One region of the Sodalis sp. RH14 genome, then DNA from elsewhere that is predicted to be linked to it. Evidence: predicted binding sites of a transcription regulator. Region 1 holds the regulator's gene; each other region holds the start of a gene.

Region 1 (4,523 bases):
ATCCGTTACTTTATGGACACCAAAGCCTGGCGCAATGACGATGCCGCCATCGGGTTCTCTCCGCTGCGTTTTAGCAAGACCGAAGTAGAAATTTTAACCATGTGGATGTCAGGTTATGACACCATGTATATCTGTACCCAATTGCACATTAAAGAAAAAACGCTTTCTTCTCACAAAATAAATATTAAGCGGAAAACCAAGGCCAGTAATAAACAGGTGATATACCATTTAATTGCTATTGCCAACAGCGTCACAGATAGTATCAATATCCGTTATCCCGTTTGCTGAAAACCAGCGGCTCCGTTCGAACGCCACAGCTAAAGAAACCTGCCCCCGATCCCCGTCCCCTCACCCTTTTGCCGGTGACAATATGGGTTAAAACACGCCAATATTCGGCGTTTTTCCGCCTTCATGATAAGATAGAGGGCGGAAATCAGCAGTGGGGGAAACGCTATGAATACCACCGATCAGTCTCAATTGCTCAGCCAGGCTGAACAATTATGTGAGCAACGCAACGTGCGCCTGACGCCACAGCGACTTGAAGTGTTGCGCCTGATGACACAGCAGGATGGCGCGATCAGTGCTTACGACCTGCTTGATCTGCTGCGGGCGACGGAACCGCAGGCAAAGCCGCCGACAATTTACCGCGCGCTGGATTTCCTTCTGGAACAAGGTTTTATCCATAGAGTGGAATCCACTAACAGCTTTGTTCTTTGCCACCATTTTGAGCAGCCCAGTCACACCTCCGCCTTCTTTATCTGCGATCGCTGCGGCCAGGTGACTGAACAATCAACCGAAGGCATTGAAGATATTTTGCAAAAAATGGCGCAAGCCACGGGTTTCGCCATGCGCCATAATGTCGTCGAGGCACACGGATTTTGTACCTTATGCGCCGAAGTGCAAGCTTGTGACAATCCCCAGGACTGCGGACACGATCATAGCGTAGCGATAAAGAAACGCTAGCGTCCCATTTTGGCTTTTACAAGAACCCGGGAGCAAATGACGTTTATTATGGCTGAAGTGAGATAACGCGTTTGGTTAATACATTGGAGAGGCGGCAAAACAGGGGAATGCTGATAGGATCATATAAAATAGGTGGTACGTCCTTGTACCTTTGGGTAGGAACACTTAAGGAAGCCATAACCGCACAGTGAATATGCATTAGTCATGATTTCCAAAAATCATTACCAACGATATTTGTTACGTGTTTCCCAGTCCTTTACTTCCGTTTCCGCGGCTTCTTTGCCGTAACCGTAACGTTCCTGGATCTTACCGATTAACTGATCGCGTTTACCTTCAACTACCGTCAGATCATCGTCAGTAAGCTTACCCCATTGTTCTTTCATTTTACCTTTGAACTGTTTCCAATTACCGCTGGCTTCATCTTTGTTCATCGGAGTTCTCCTTGGTTATCGGTTTCTCAGTCAACATCTGCCACTCCAGGTTTTGTTAGCGCATAGCGAGGACACGTATTGCGTCCCAAAACCTGCATGTCATAAGTTAACCCTATGTCTAAAGTATAGCAGGGGATTTGGCATAAGGTTTATTCAGCAGATGATTAGACCATATTGGCAGGGTTATAAACGCCGTATGGGCTATAAGGTGAAATAAAACAGTAGGTAGAAGGTATCAGCCCGTACACCGCTAATTGTAACTAAATATAAATACCGCTAGCGGCAGCGGACGCGCCGCGGCACTTTTATGGCGGCGAACCCGCATTCCGCGTCGCCGGTTATCCGCCATAAAATTCTCGCTGACGCGGGATAAGGGATATTCAGGATGCCATGGAGCACCGTGAGTTAAATCCAGTTGCCGTTGCGGATAACGCCGACCGCTAAACCTTCGATGGACATTTCCTGCTCGCGCAAATCGACAATGATGGGCGAAAACTCGCTGTTTTCCGGTAGCAACTCAACGATGTTACCGTGTCTTTTCAGGCGTTTTACCGTGACCTCGTCATTGATTCGCGCCACCACGACCTGACCATTATGGGCATCCTGGGTTTTATGCACCGCCAGCAGATCGCCGTCCATGATGCCGATATCCTTCATGGACATGCCGCTGACACGCAGCAGGAAATCCGCGTGGGGCTTAAACAGATCGGGATCGATCTGGTAATGGCTTTCGATATGCTGTTCGGCCAGCAGGGGTTCTCCGGCGGCCACGCGGCCGATCAGCGGCAGGCCGGTTTCTTCTTCTATCAATAACCGGATGCCGCGCGAGGCGCCGGAAACGATTTCAATGGCGCCCTTGCGCGCCAGCGCCTTAAGGTGCTCTTCGGCGGCGTTAGGGGATTTAAATCCCAGACGATGCGCGATTTCCGCCCGGGTCGGCGGCATGCCGGTTTGCGCAAGATGATCGCGGATGAGGTCAAATACCTCTTGTTGTCTGGCGGTTAATGCTTTCATTCCGTCCCCTGTTTGTTTATACAGTCTTTCTGTGAGTATATACAGGTCCGCAGCAATTGAAAACCACAAGCGTTGCAAAATGTGATAAAACCCTGCCGACGACCGGCCGCGCCGGCCATTTTAAGGAATATACCGCCATAACAGCGTTATCCACACGAACAGCGCCAAAACAATGGCCAGGGTCACCGCCGCCGAGCCCAGGTCCTTCGCCCGGCCAGAAAGTGGATGCAGCTCCGGCCCGATGCGATCCACCACCGCTTCAATAGCACTATTCACGATCTCAACGATCAGCACCAGCCATACCGAACCGATCAATAAAATCCGCGCCACGGGTTCTGGCTCCAGGTAACAGGCAAGGGCAATCGCCACCACGGCAACCACCACTTCCTGGCGAAAAGCGGCTTCATGCCGCCAGGCGGCGCGATATCCTTTTATGGAATAGCCCATGGCGTTAAAGATGCGCCGAAGTCCGTTGGTTTGGTTTGCCATAATTTTGCGCGCTAAAGAAAAATTGTGCCTATATTACCGTTTCTTCTCGTTCGCATCACCACAGATCTGTCGCGCGGTTTCTGGTATTCTTGTGGCGCAATGCTAACAAGAGGCTTCACGAAGATATGTCAGGCTGGCGTACTATTTATTATACGTTGTTGAATTTACCGCTCAGGCTACTGGTGCGGAGTAAAGCCATTCCCGCCAATCCCCGGCAAGAAGCCGGCTTGGACCCGCTGCGGCCAATGATGTATGTTTTGCCCTATAACTCCAAGACGGACCTGCTCACCCTGCGCGCGCAATGTCTGCAACTGGGGTTGTCCGATCCGCTGATACCGCTGGAGATCGACGGCGTCGTCTTGCCGCGCTACGTCTTTATCCACGATGGCCCCCGTATTTTTCGCTATTTTTCCGAAAAACTGGAATCCGTGAAGCTGTTTCACGATTATCTGGATTTACATCGCAATAATCCGCAGCTTGATGTCCAGATGGTGCCGGTATCCGTTATGTTCGGACGATCGCCCGGCCGTGAAGCGCAGCAGAACCAGCCGGCGCCCCAGTTGCGCCTCCTCAATGGTTTCCAGAAGTTTATCGCCGTCTTGTGGTTGGGGCGCGACAGCTTTGTGCGTTTTTCCCGTCCGCTGTCCATGCGCTATATGGCGACCGAGCATGGCACCGATAAAACCATCGCGCAGAAGCTGGCACGCGTCGCCATGATTCATTTTGCCCGCCAACGCCTGGTGGCTGTGGGGCCGCGGCTGCCTGTCCGCCAGGATTTATTCAATAAGCTGCTGGCGTCCAAGGCGATTGAAAAAGCCGTGGAGGACGAAGCCCGCGCTAAAAAAATCTCGACTGATAAAGCGCAGCAAAACGCCATCGAGCTGATGGAAGAAATTGCGGCGGATTTTTCCTATGAAGCCGTGCGCTTGTCGGATCGGGTATTAAGCTGGACCTGGAACCGGCTATACCAGGGCCTGCACGTGCGCAATGCCGAACGCGTCCGGCAACTGGCCGAGGACGGCCATGAGATTGTCTATGTGCCCTGTCACCGCAGCCATATGGATTATCTGCTGCTGTCCTATGTCCTGTATCATCAGGGGCTGGTGCCGCCGCATATCGCCGCCGGCATTAACCTGAACTTCTGGCCGGCGGGTCCGATTTTTCGTCGGCTGGGCGCGTTTTTTATCCGGCGTACCTTCAAGGGCAATAAACTTTACTCCACCATATTCCGCGAATATCTGGGTGAGTTATTTACCCGGGGTTATTCGGTGGAATATTTTATGGAAGGCGGGCGGTCGCGTACCGGGCGCCTGCTCGATCCCAAGACCGGCACATTGACCATGACCATCCAGGCGATGCTGCGCGGCGGCAACCGGCCTATTACGCTGGTGCCCATCTATGTCGGCTATGAACATGTTATGGAAGTGGCGACCTACGCCAAGGAATTACGGGGCGCCACCAAGGAAAAAGAAGGCTTTGTGCAGATGGTGCGCGGTTTACGTAAGTTACGCAACCTGGGACAGGGTTATGTCAATTTTGGCGAGCCGCTGTCGTTAAGCGCCTATCTTAACCAGCAGGTACCGCACTGGCGTGATTCCATCGACCCCATCGAAGCCCAGCGTCCCG
Region 2 (4,523 bases), 2.0 Mb from region 1:
GACGGAGACACTCTTCCTGAGCGCGCGCTGGAAATAGCGGAAAAGGAGTCCGTATCGCCTTCAAGATTCGCCTGGCATCCTGTTATGAAAAAGGTCGGAAGCATTAGGAACAACGGCCCGGAGCTGATTGAACAAATATCTGACCCGCTGGTTTAGACTCTTACGCGCATCAAATCACTGAAGCGTGTCGTGTAAGCTGGCGAGAGCATCTGACGCTTCATCTCCCAACTTTTCTGAATACCTTGTCCGGCAAACCATACGCGTCCCTTTCCGCTGTGATTGATGCCATCCAGCACAGCCATCAATTGCTCACTGTTAGAGCGCGGCTTGTACTCATCGAAAAGACCAAGCTGTGCGACGCCCTGACTGTAGAAATCCCCTAACATCACACCGCATTTCTGGAACCTGTGGCCGTCCTGCCAGATCGCATCAAGGCATTTGGTTGCGGCGGCAACGATATCCCGACTATCTTGTGTCGGTATCTGTAATTTAGTGCCAGCTGTTTTACCGTAGTAAACCTCATTCACGGCAAATGGGCTCGTTTTGACGAATGCTGAAATATGGCGACAGTACTGATGCTCTCCACGAAGCTTTTCTGCTGCACGTACTGCATGACTGCAGATTGCTTCACGCATTAAGTCGTATTCAGACACTCTATCGCCAAACGATCGTGAGCAGATGATCTGCTGCTTGGTTGGAGCAAACTCCTCAAGCTCTAAGCAAGGCTCCCCACGTAGTTCTCTCACAGTTCTCTCTAAAACTATGTTGAAATGCTTGCGGATCAGCGGCGTAGGCGTATCTGCAAGCTGGAGTGCGGTTTTAATTCCCATGTCGTTCAGCTTTTTTGAAATTTTGCGTCCGATTCCCCAAACCTCACCAACCTCGACAAGAGCCATCAGTTTTCTTTGACGAGCAAGTAACGATAAATCAACGACACCGCCGGTCTTTGTCCACTTCTTTGCAGCATAATTAGCAAGTTTGGCGAGGGTCTTAGTCGGGGCAATTCCAACGCCTACGGTCAAACCGGTCCACTGAAGAACCTTGGCCCTCACTTCACGGCCAAACTCTTCTAAATCCCGGCAATTACTAACCCCTTGCAGATTCATGAATGCTTCGTCTATTGAATAGACTTCCACGGCTGGAGACATTTCTTCCAGAACGGTCATAACCCGTGAGCTCATGTCTGCGTAAAGCGCGTAGTTACTGCTGAATGTAACAACCTTGTGCTTTTCGAAGATGTCACGCATCTTGAAGAATGGATCGCCCATACGGATACCTAATTTTTTTGCTTCCATACTGCGAGCTATTACGCAACCATCGTTGTTACTTAAAACGACGACAGGTCGTCCGCGTAAGTCAGGGCGAAACACCGTTTCGCAACTGGCATAGAAGCTGTTCACATCCGCCAGCGCAAACATTATTGAAACCCGTTGATGCTAAATGTGACAACGCCGAAAACTTCCAGCTCATCCCCACCGTCATGAAGAACTATCGGAGGGAAATCAGGATTCATAGGGATGAGCTGAACAACCGGGTGCAAGCAAAGGCGCTTGACCGTGTACTCACCTGCCAGAGATGCGATGATGATATCTCCATGCTTTGCCTGCAGGCTGCGGTCTACGACAAGAAGTGATCCTTCGTAGATTCCGGCATCAACCATCGACATGCCAGTTGCCATGACAAAGTAGGTTGCTGCGGGGTGACTTATACAAAGCTCATTCAAATCAATGCCTTTTTCTATATAATCCTGCGCGGGCGAAGGAAATCCTGCCTGAACCCTGTCCTGAAAAAAAGGTATCAAAAGTTTCAATGGGTCCGGGGTTGGATAAAAAACGGTCATAAGGCGCCTCACGATTATACTGTTTATGCATACAGTATAATCATGAGTGTTTTAGATTGTGAAGCGCGGTGATTTAGAAAAATCTTAGGTTGATGATCAACAAGGAAAGAATTTAAGAGGCCTCTACAGCAGGATAGGGCATTCCATATGCGGTTTTACTACCTTAGATTTCATGCTCATCAGCCAAACTAACGAATGGCAATTATTGATCTCACTCAAGATGCAATCGAGTCTGTTGAAAATAATTATTTTAAACAGCAAGTTAGTTTGTTATCGGAGCTTAAACTTTATACTTTACGGATGTAACGGTATAGGGTTTCTCTACTTATACCGAACTGTTTCGCGAGATGAGTCTTGTTCTGACCTTCAGAGGCCAGTTGTTTTATCTTCTCAATTCCCTGCGCATCTAAAGTTTTTTTACGTCCTCGATATACGCCACGCTTTTTTGCTAAATCGATCCCTTCTCTTTGCCGTTCTTTGATGAGCGAACGTTCAAATTCAGCAAATGCACCCATCACCGAAAGAAGTAGTTGGGCAATCGGTGAATCATCGCCGCTGAAGGTCAGCCCTTCTTTAATAAACTGGACTCGTGCGCCTTTGGCAGTTAATTCCTTTACCAGGCTGCGTAGATTATCAAGGTTCCTGGCAAGTCGATCCATACTGTGGATTATTATGGTATCCCCTTCTCGGGCAAACGATAGCAAAAGCTTCAGCTCTGGTCGGTTAGTATCTTTCCCAGAAACCTTATCGATAAAAATCTTATCAAGGTGGAGCCCATTCAGTTGGCGCTCAACAGATTGCTCTTCAGAACTAACGCGTACATAACCAATTCGTTGCCCTTGCATTAGTTTCCCCTCTAAAAATGTCATATTGGGGTGTACTTTAGCCAGACGGTGAGATATGACAGTAATAATGTCATTATAGGTTTAATAACTTTTTTTATTGACAATCCGAGTGTCAAGTCTAGATCCTAATGACACATAGAACGATATTGATTGATTAGCGGTCTAATAATAAGGTGTGGGAAATGCCCGAAGAGCAGCTACCTAAAACGACTCAACAAGTCATTAACAGCATATATTTTGGTCAACTCAAATGTCTGCATAACTTCAGTATTGATTTTGAACCGCATGCCGTGACTGCGATTTTGGGGCCAAATGGAAGTGGTAAATCAACGATTTTACATGCGTTAGCAAGCGTTTATCAGCCCAAAGATGCTGGAGAAAATAGAAAATTTAATGATTTCTTCCCTAGAAGTCCTGATGCAGAGTGGAATGGTAGCAACTTAGTAATCACCCATTCTTATCGCCGTGGAACTGAGACTAAAAATAAAGAAGAAGAACCCTTCGGGAAAGCAGATGAGAATGGGTCTCGTTGGACGAAAATATATGCAAGACGTCCATTTAGAGAGATTTATTATATCGGCATTGAAAGTTGCGTGCCTATGATTGAGTCTGAAAAAGTCAAAGGTTCATCGAAAATTAATTACGTTACAACTGTACTGGAAGGGGCACAGGCGAACAATTTATTAGAGAAGGCTTCTGAAGTTTTAAATAAAAGATATATAAAAATAAATGAAAATAAATTAAGCAATGGTAAGAAGTTAATTGGTGTGCAAGCTGAAAATGTAACATATTCTGCATATAGTATGAGTGCAGGGGAACAAAAAGTCTTCTTTATTCTAGATAGAGTCTTTTCAGCAGGAAAATATTCTTTAATACTAATAGATGAAATAGATCTCCTCTTACATGACCGAGCATTGAAAAACTTAATAAAAATAATCAATGACCGCGCTATTGAAAAGAATTTGCAAATAATATTCACCACTCATCGAGAAATGATTATATCTCTTTCTGAAATTGTCAATATTAGGCATGTTGTAAGTGTTGATGGCAAGACTTTATGTTTTAGTGAAACCAAACCTGATGCGATAAACAGATTGACTGGCGATTCTGTAAAGAGAATAGAAGTTTTTGTGGAGGATGATTTTGCAGAGGGAATAATACAAAATGCGGCTGGAAAAATGAAAGCCAATAAGTTCGTGTCTGTAAGTACTTATGGTGCTGCAATTAATGCGTTCACTATTTTATCAGGTTTGCTCTTGAAGGGTGAGTCATGTGATGATTTTTGCGTAGTGCTAGATGGCGATGAATACCGAACGCCAGAAAGTAAAACAGAACGGATTAATAAATCACTTACTGGTGAAGATGAAAAAGCGAAGAGACTGAGGGGCGTGGCACGCAATAAGGTTCTCCAATTCAATTTACCCGAAGGCCATAATCCAGAATCATACGTTCATTACCTTCTATGTTCTGATTTAATAAAGGACTTGAAAGATGATGAAACAGAGATCATCGAAGCAGCTAAAAAAATAAAATATGTCAAGGATGGTCACAAATATATCGACCAGGTTATTGATGAGTTAGGTATAAACCGCGCAGTTGCTCTCAACAACATCATTTCCTTGGTTTCAAAACATCCCGAATGGAATGATTTCATGACATCAATAGTCGACTGGATGACGCCAAGAGTAGAAGCACTTAAAGAAAAATAAGACAGGATCTTGCCTTGGCTATGCAGGAATGATTAGTATAACAGCTGTATTACCGTTGCTTTATGCAACATGCCAATGCCCCTGCGATCTGAGAGGGGCGCCTTCGGGTGATCGCACTGCCAATGCCAC
Region 3 (4,523 bases), 460 kb from region 1:
CCGATCGCGGGGGATACTGGTGATCCTCTCCGCCCACTCCGGCGTCTTGGCGATGCCGTCGTCGCCCTGGCCGAGGATATAGGCTTTGTAGTGGCCGTTGGCCGGCGCGCCGGCCGGCAGGGTTTTTTCGTCGTAACCGACGCAGTAGGTATCCAGAAACGCCTGATCCACCAGATTTTCACTGATCAATACCCAGGCGATCGCCGACACCAGCGCCGCGTCGGTGCCGGGGCGAATGGGGATCCATTCATCCTCGCGCCCGGCGGCGGTATCGGTATAGCGCGGATCGATAACGATCATGCGCGCGTTGGAGCGCTCGCGCGCCTGCTCAAGATGGTAGGTAATGCCGGCGCCGCTCATGCGGGTTTCCGCCGGGTTGTTGCCGAACATCACCACCAGTTTGGTATTAACGATATCCGAGGTGCTGTTGCCCTCGTTGCTGCCGTAGGTGTAGGGCATGGCGGCATTGATCTGGGCGGTGCTATAGGTACCGTACTGATTGAGGTAGCCGCCGTAGCAGTTCATCAGGCGGGTGATAAGCGAGCCCGACGGTGACGAGCGGGCGAAATTGGCGCCGGTGGCGCCGGAGGAATAATTGATATACACCGCTTCGTTGCCGTAATCCTTGACGATACGCTTGAGATTATCGGCGATGGCGTCCAGCGCTTCATCCCAGCTGATGCGCTGGAATTTGCCTTCGCCGCGTTCGCCCACGCGCTTCATCGGATATTTCAGCCGTTCCGGATGGTTCATCCGCCGGCGCATGGAGCGGCCGCGCAGGCAGGCGCGCACCTGATGATCGCCGTATTCATCCTGGCCGGTGTTATCGGTTTCCACCCAATACACCTCGTCGTCGCGCACATGCAGCCTGAGCGCGCAGCGGCTGCCGCAATTAACCGAACACATGCTCCAGACCACCTTATCGGCCGTTCCCGCGGTCGTTGCCGGGGTAACGGCCGCCCGGGCGAACAGGAAAGGGAGCTGCAGCGCGCTGCTGGCCAACAGCAATCCCCCGGTCGCCACGCCGCCTTTCACCAGGCTGCGCCGGCTGATGGCGGCTTCGCCAAGCAGGGTTAATGTCTTGTTCTTCATCTCTCACCCGTCACATTGCACACACAAAGCGTTGCAGCCCGCAATCCTATAAAGCCTGATAGTTACTGGGGTTACAATTCATGGGAGCATAATGCGCGAAAAACAGGCGGAAAAACTTGTTCCCGAACAAAGTCGCATAACAAAAAGGGTTTTTAAGAACCAAAAGTATGAGTTACGTCTCGTTTTATCATACAAATATGCGGCGCCAGGCCGGCGCATGGGCGCCAGCCACGCGTGATCTTAAATCCAATGATTATCAGCCGTTTGTCGCCGCCGTGGTTTTTCCAGCTTCACATGTTCCCCCGGTCGCATCTATACTGTATGTAAATACAGTATATGGAGTGGCCGTTATGAAGATTTATCCCGCGGCGTTGGGCATCGGCGTACCGCTGCCGTTTTTTGGCGATAAAGTCGCTGCGGGGTTCCCCAGCCCGGCGCAGGATTATGTTGAACATCGCCTGGATATCAACGCCATCTGCGTGCGCCATCCGGCCAGCACCTATTTTGTCCGCGCCACGGGTGAATCGATGATTGAGGGCAATATCCGTGAAGGGGATATCCTGGTGGTGGACAGCGCCCTTAAACCCGACCACGGCAATATTGTTATCGCCTCCGTCGACGGCGGCTTTACCGTGAAACGCCTGCAGCTTCATCCCCGCGCGCGGCTGATGCCGATGAATCCCGCCTTCGCGCCCATTCCCATTACCGAAGACAGCCAGGTGGAAATCTTCGGCGTGGTGACGTTTATCATCTACGCGGCGCTGTAGCCATGTACGCGCTGGTGGATATCAATTCGTTCTACGCTTCGTGTGAAACCGTATTCCGGCCGGAATTGCGCGGGCGCCCGGTGGTGGTGCTGAGCAACAACGACGGCTGCGTTATCGCCCGTTCCGCCGCCGCCAAACGCCTTGGCGTTGCTATGGCCGCGCCCTATTTCAAGATTCGCCGGCTGCTTGAACAACATGGCGTGGCGGTGTTTTCCAGCAACTATGCCCTGTATGCCGATATGTCGCATCGGGTGATGACCCTGCTGGAGGACATGGCGCCGGCGGTTGAGATCTACAGTATCGACGAGGCCTTTCTCAATCTCACCGGCGTCGGCCATTGCAGGGCGCTGGAACAGTTTGGCCGCGAGGTACAGCAAACCCTGTTGCAGTGCACGCATCTGCATTCGGGGGTGGGTATTGCGCCCAGTAAAACGCTGGCAAAGCTTGCCAACCACGCCGCCAAGCAGTGGAGCAAAACCGGCGGCGTGGTGGATCTGTCCTCGCCGCTGCGCCAGCGTAAGCTGATGGCGCTGATGCCGGTGGAGGAGGTGTGGGGCATAGGACGCCGGCTGGGCAAAACGCTGCGGGCGATGGGGATCGGCACGGCGCTGCAACTGGCGGATTCCCATCCGGCGTTTATCCGTAATAATTTCAGCGTGGTGCTGGAGCGCACGGTGCGTGAGCTGCGCGGCGAACCCTGCCTGGAGGTGGAGGAAATGCCGGCGGTGAAGCAGCAGATTATCTGCAGCCGCAGCTTCAGTTCCCGTATCACCCGTTACCAGGATATGCGCGAGGCGGTATGCAGTTATGCCGCGCGCGCGGCGGAAAAACTGCGCGGGGAAAACCAGTTTTGCCGGCAGGTCGCGGTCTTTGTGCGCACCAGTCCGCACGCGGCCGGCGAAATCTATTACGCCAACCAGGCCACCGGCCGCATTCCCGTCCCGACCAACGATTCCCGGGATATCATCGCCCAGGCGACGGCCTGCCTGGATAGCCTGTGGCTGGACGATCGGCGTTATCTGAAGGCCGGCGTCGTGCTGGGCGATTTTTATGACCGGGGCGTGGCGCAGCTCGGCCTGTTCGACCGGTATAAGCCGCACGTTAACGCCGAGGCGCTGATGGCGACCCTGGATAAGGTCAACCGCTCGGGCCGGGGGCAAATCTGGTTTGCCGGCCAGGGCATCCGCCGGGACTGGCAAATGAAACGCGACATGTTGTCGCCGGCCTATACCTCCCGGCTAAGCGATCTGCCCCGCGCGGCGCTCTAGGCCGGCGCCGGCCTGTAAATCCTCCTGGTGCGCGTCGACCCACGCGGCCAGGGACTGTAGCGGCGCCTTCAGCGTCTTACCCAGGGCGGTGACCTGATATTCAACCCGGGGCGGGATTTCGGCGAACGCGGTACGCCGCACCAGGCCCTTGGTTTCAAACGCGCGCAGCTGACGCGTCAGCTCCTTTTGCGTGATGGGGTAGACCCCGCGCTGCAGTTCGCCAAAACGCACCGGGGCGTCGATAACGATCAGCCGGTAGAGGATGGGAATGGCCCATTTGCCGGCCACCAGCTCGACAAAGGTAAGCATCGGGCAGGGCGTTATCGCCGGCGGCGGTAATATTTTTTTCGGTTGCGCAATCGTTCGGGTCGTCATTTCATCCCACTCGCCTCTTTAGTATCCTATTGGTACCTACTATCATTTTAATACTATCTTATAAATAATGGCATTTTTCACCTGTCAGAGAGATAAAAATGCCTCGTTTAGCCGATAAATTTGCCTTGATCACCGGCGGCACCAGCGGTATCGGGCTGGAAACCGCCCGTCAGTTCCTGGCCGAGGGCGCCACCGTCGCCATCACCGGACGCAACGCCGATGCGCTGGCGCGCGCCGCCGCGGATCTGGGCGAACGGGTGGTATGCCTGCAAAGCGACGCGGGCGATGTGGCCGCCCAGCCGCTCCTGGCCCAAGCGCTTGCCACCTTGTGGCCCCGGCTGGATGTGCTGCTGATCAATGCCGCCGACGTGACCCACCGTCCGCTGGAGGAATGGGATGAAGCCGCCTGGGATCGCCTGATGGCGACCAATCTGAAGGGGCCGTTTTTTTTGGTGCAGTCACTGTTGCCGCTGCTGCATGCACCGGCCTCGGTGATTTTATGCGGTTCGGTCAGCGCGCATATCGGCCTGCCGCAAAGCGGCCCGTATGCCGCCAGCAAAGCCGGACTGCTGTCGCTCTCCCGGACCCTGTCGGGGGAACTGCTGGCGCGCGGCATCCGTGTCAACAGCTTAAGCCCCGGCCCGACGCAAACCCCGGCGCTGGAAAAACTGGGCCTGGACGGGGCGGCCTATGCGGCCCTGCTGGCGCAAATCAAGCAACTGGTGCCGCTCGGCAGGCTGGGCACGCCGCTGGAGCTGGCCAAGGCGGCGGTCTATCTGGCGTCCGATGAATCGGCGTTTGTCGTCGGCAGTGAATTGATTGTCGACGGTGGCGTCAGCGGCTTATGATGTGCCGGTGGCCGGATAAGCCCTGGCTTTGCATCAGGGGCGCCGGCGTGGATAAGCACGTTATGATAACGGGTAGCGCTATGATTCATCTGAGGAATATGACCGCCGGGGAATACCCCGATTATCGCCATTTTTTTATCGGGGAATACGCCCGGGACCTGAGCGCCAACCAC

The links. Region 1 encodes LexA, which represses DNA repair genes until DNA is damaged. Its sites were predicted from a motif close to TNCTGTATGTACATACAGNA; they were not measured.
Region 2: a site for LexA is predicted at 1,858-1,877, ahead of umuD (translesion error-prone DNA polymerase V autoproteolytic subunit). Genes of this name have one in related genera too.
Region 3: a site for LexA is predicted at 1,408-1,427, ahead of umuD (translesion error-prone DNA polymerase V autoproteolytic subunit). Genes of this name have one in related genera too.

What each region holds. Positions count from the first base shown of each region.
Region 1 is NZ_CP178739.1:82,401-86,923, reverse strand. It holds gene rcsA (transcriptional regulator RcsA) at 1-288, shown strand, start outside; gene zur (zinc uptake transcriptional repressor Zur) at 454-963, shown strand; gene ACL2XQ_RS00385 (CsbD family protein) at 1,185-1,394, opposite strand; gene lexA (transcriptional repressor LexA) at 1,800-2,408, opposite strand; gene ACL2XQ_RS00375 (diacylglycerol kinase) at 2,529-2,897, opposite strand; gene plsB (glycerol-3-phosphate 1-O-acyltransferase PlsB) at 3,023-4,523, shown strand, end outside.
Region 2 is NZ_CP178739.1:2,079,992-2,084,514, forward strand. It holds gene ACL2XQ_RS09365 (SOS response-associated peptidase family protein) at 1-156, shown strand, start outside; gene ACL2XQ_RS09370 (Y-family DNA polymerase) at 153-1,418, opposite strand; gene umuD (translesion error-prone DNA polymerase V autoproteolytic subunit) at 1,418-1,840, opposite strand; gene ACL2XQ_RS09380 (recombinase family protein) at 2,128-2,685, opposite strand; gene ACL2XQ_RS09385 (AAA family ATPase) at 2,868-4,394, shown strand.
Region 3 is NZ_CP178739.1:543,418-547,940, forward strand. It holds gene ACL2XQ_RS02315 (DmsA/YnfE/YnfF family dimethyl sulfoxide reductase) at 1-1,092, opposite strand, end outside; gene umuD (translesion error-prone DNA polymerase V autoproteolytic subunit) at 1,443-1,859, shown strand; gene umuC (translesion error-prone DNA polymerase V subunit UmuC) at 1,862-3,127, shown strand; gene ACL2XQ_RS02330 (winged helix-turn-helix transcriptional regulator) at 3,098-3,502, opposite strand; gene ACL2XQ_RS02335 (SDR family oxidoreductase) at 3,601-4,350, shown strand; gene ACL2XQ_RS02340 (GNAT family N-acetyltransferase) at 4,431-4,523, shown strand, end outside.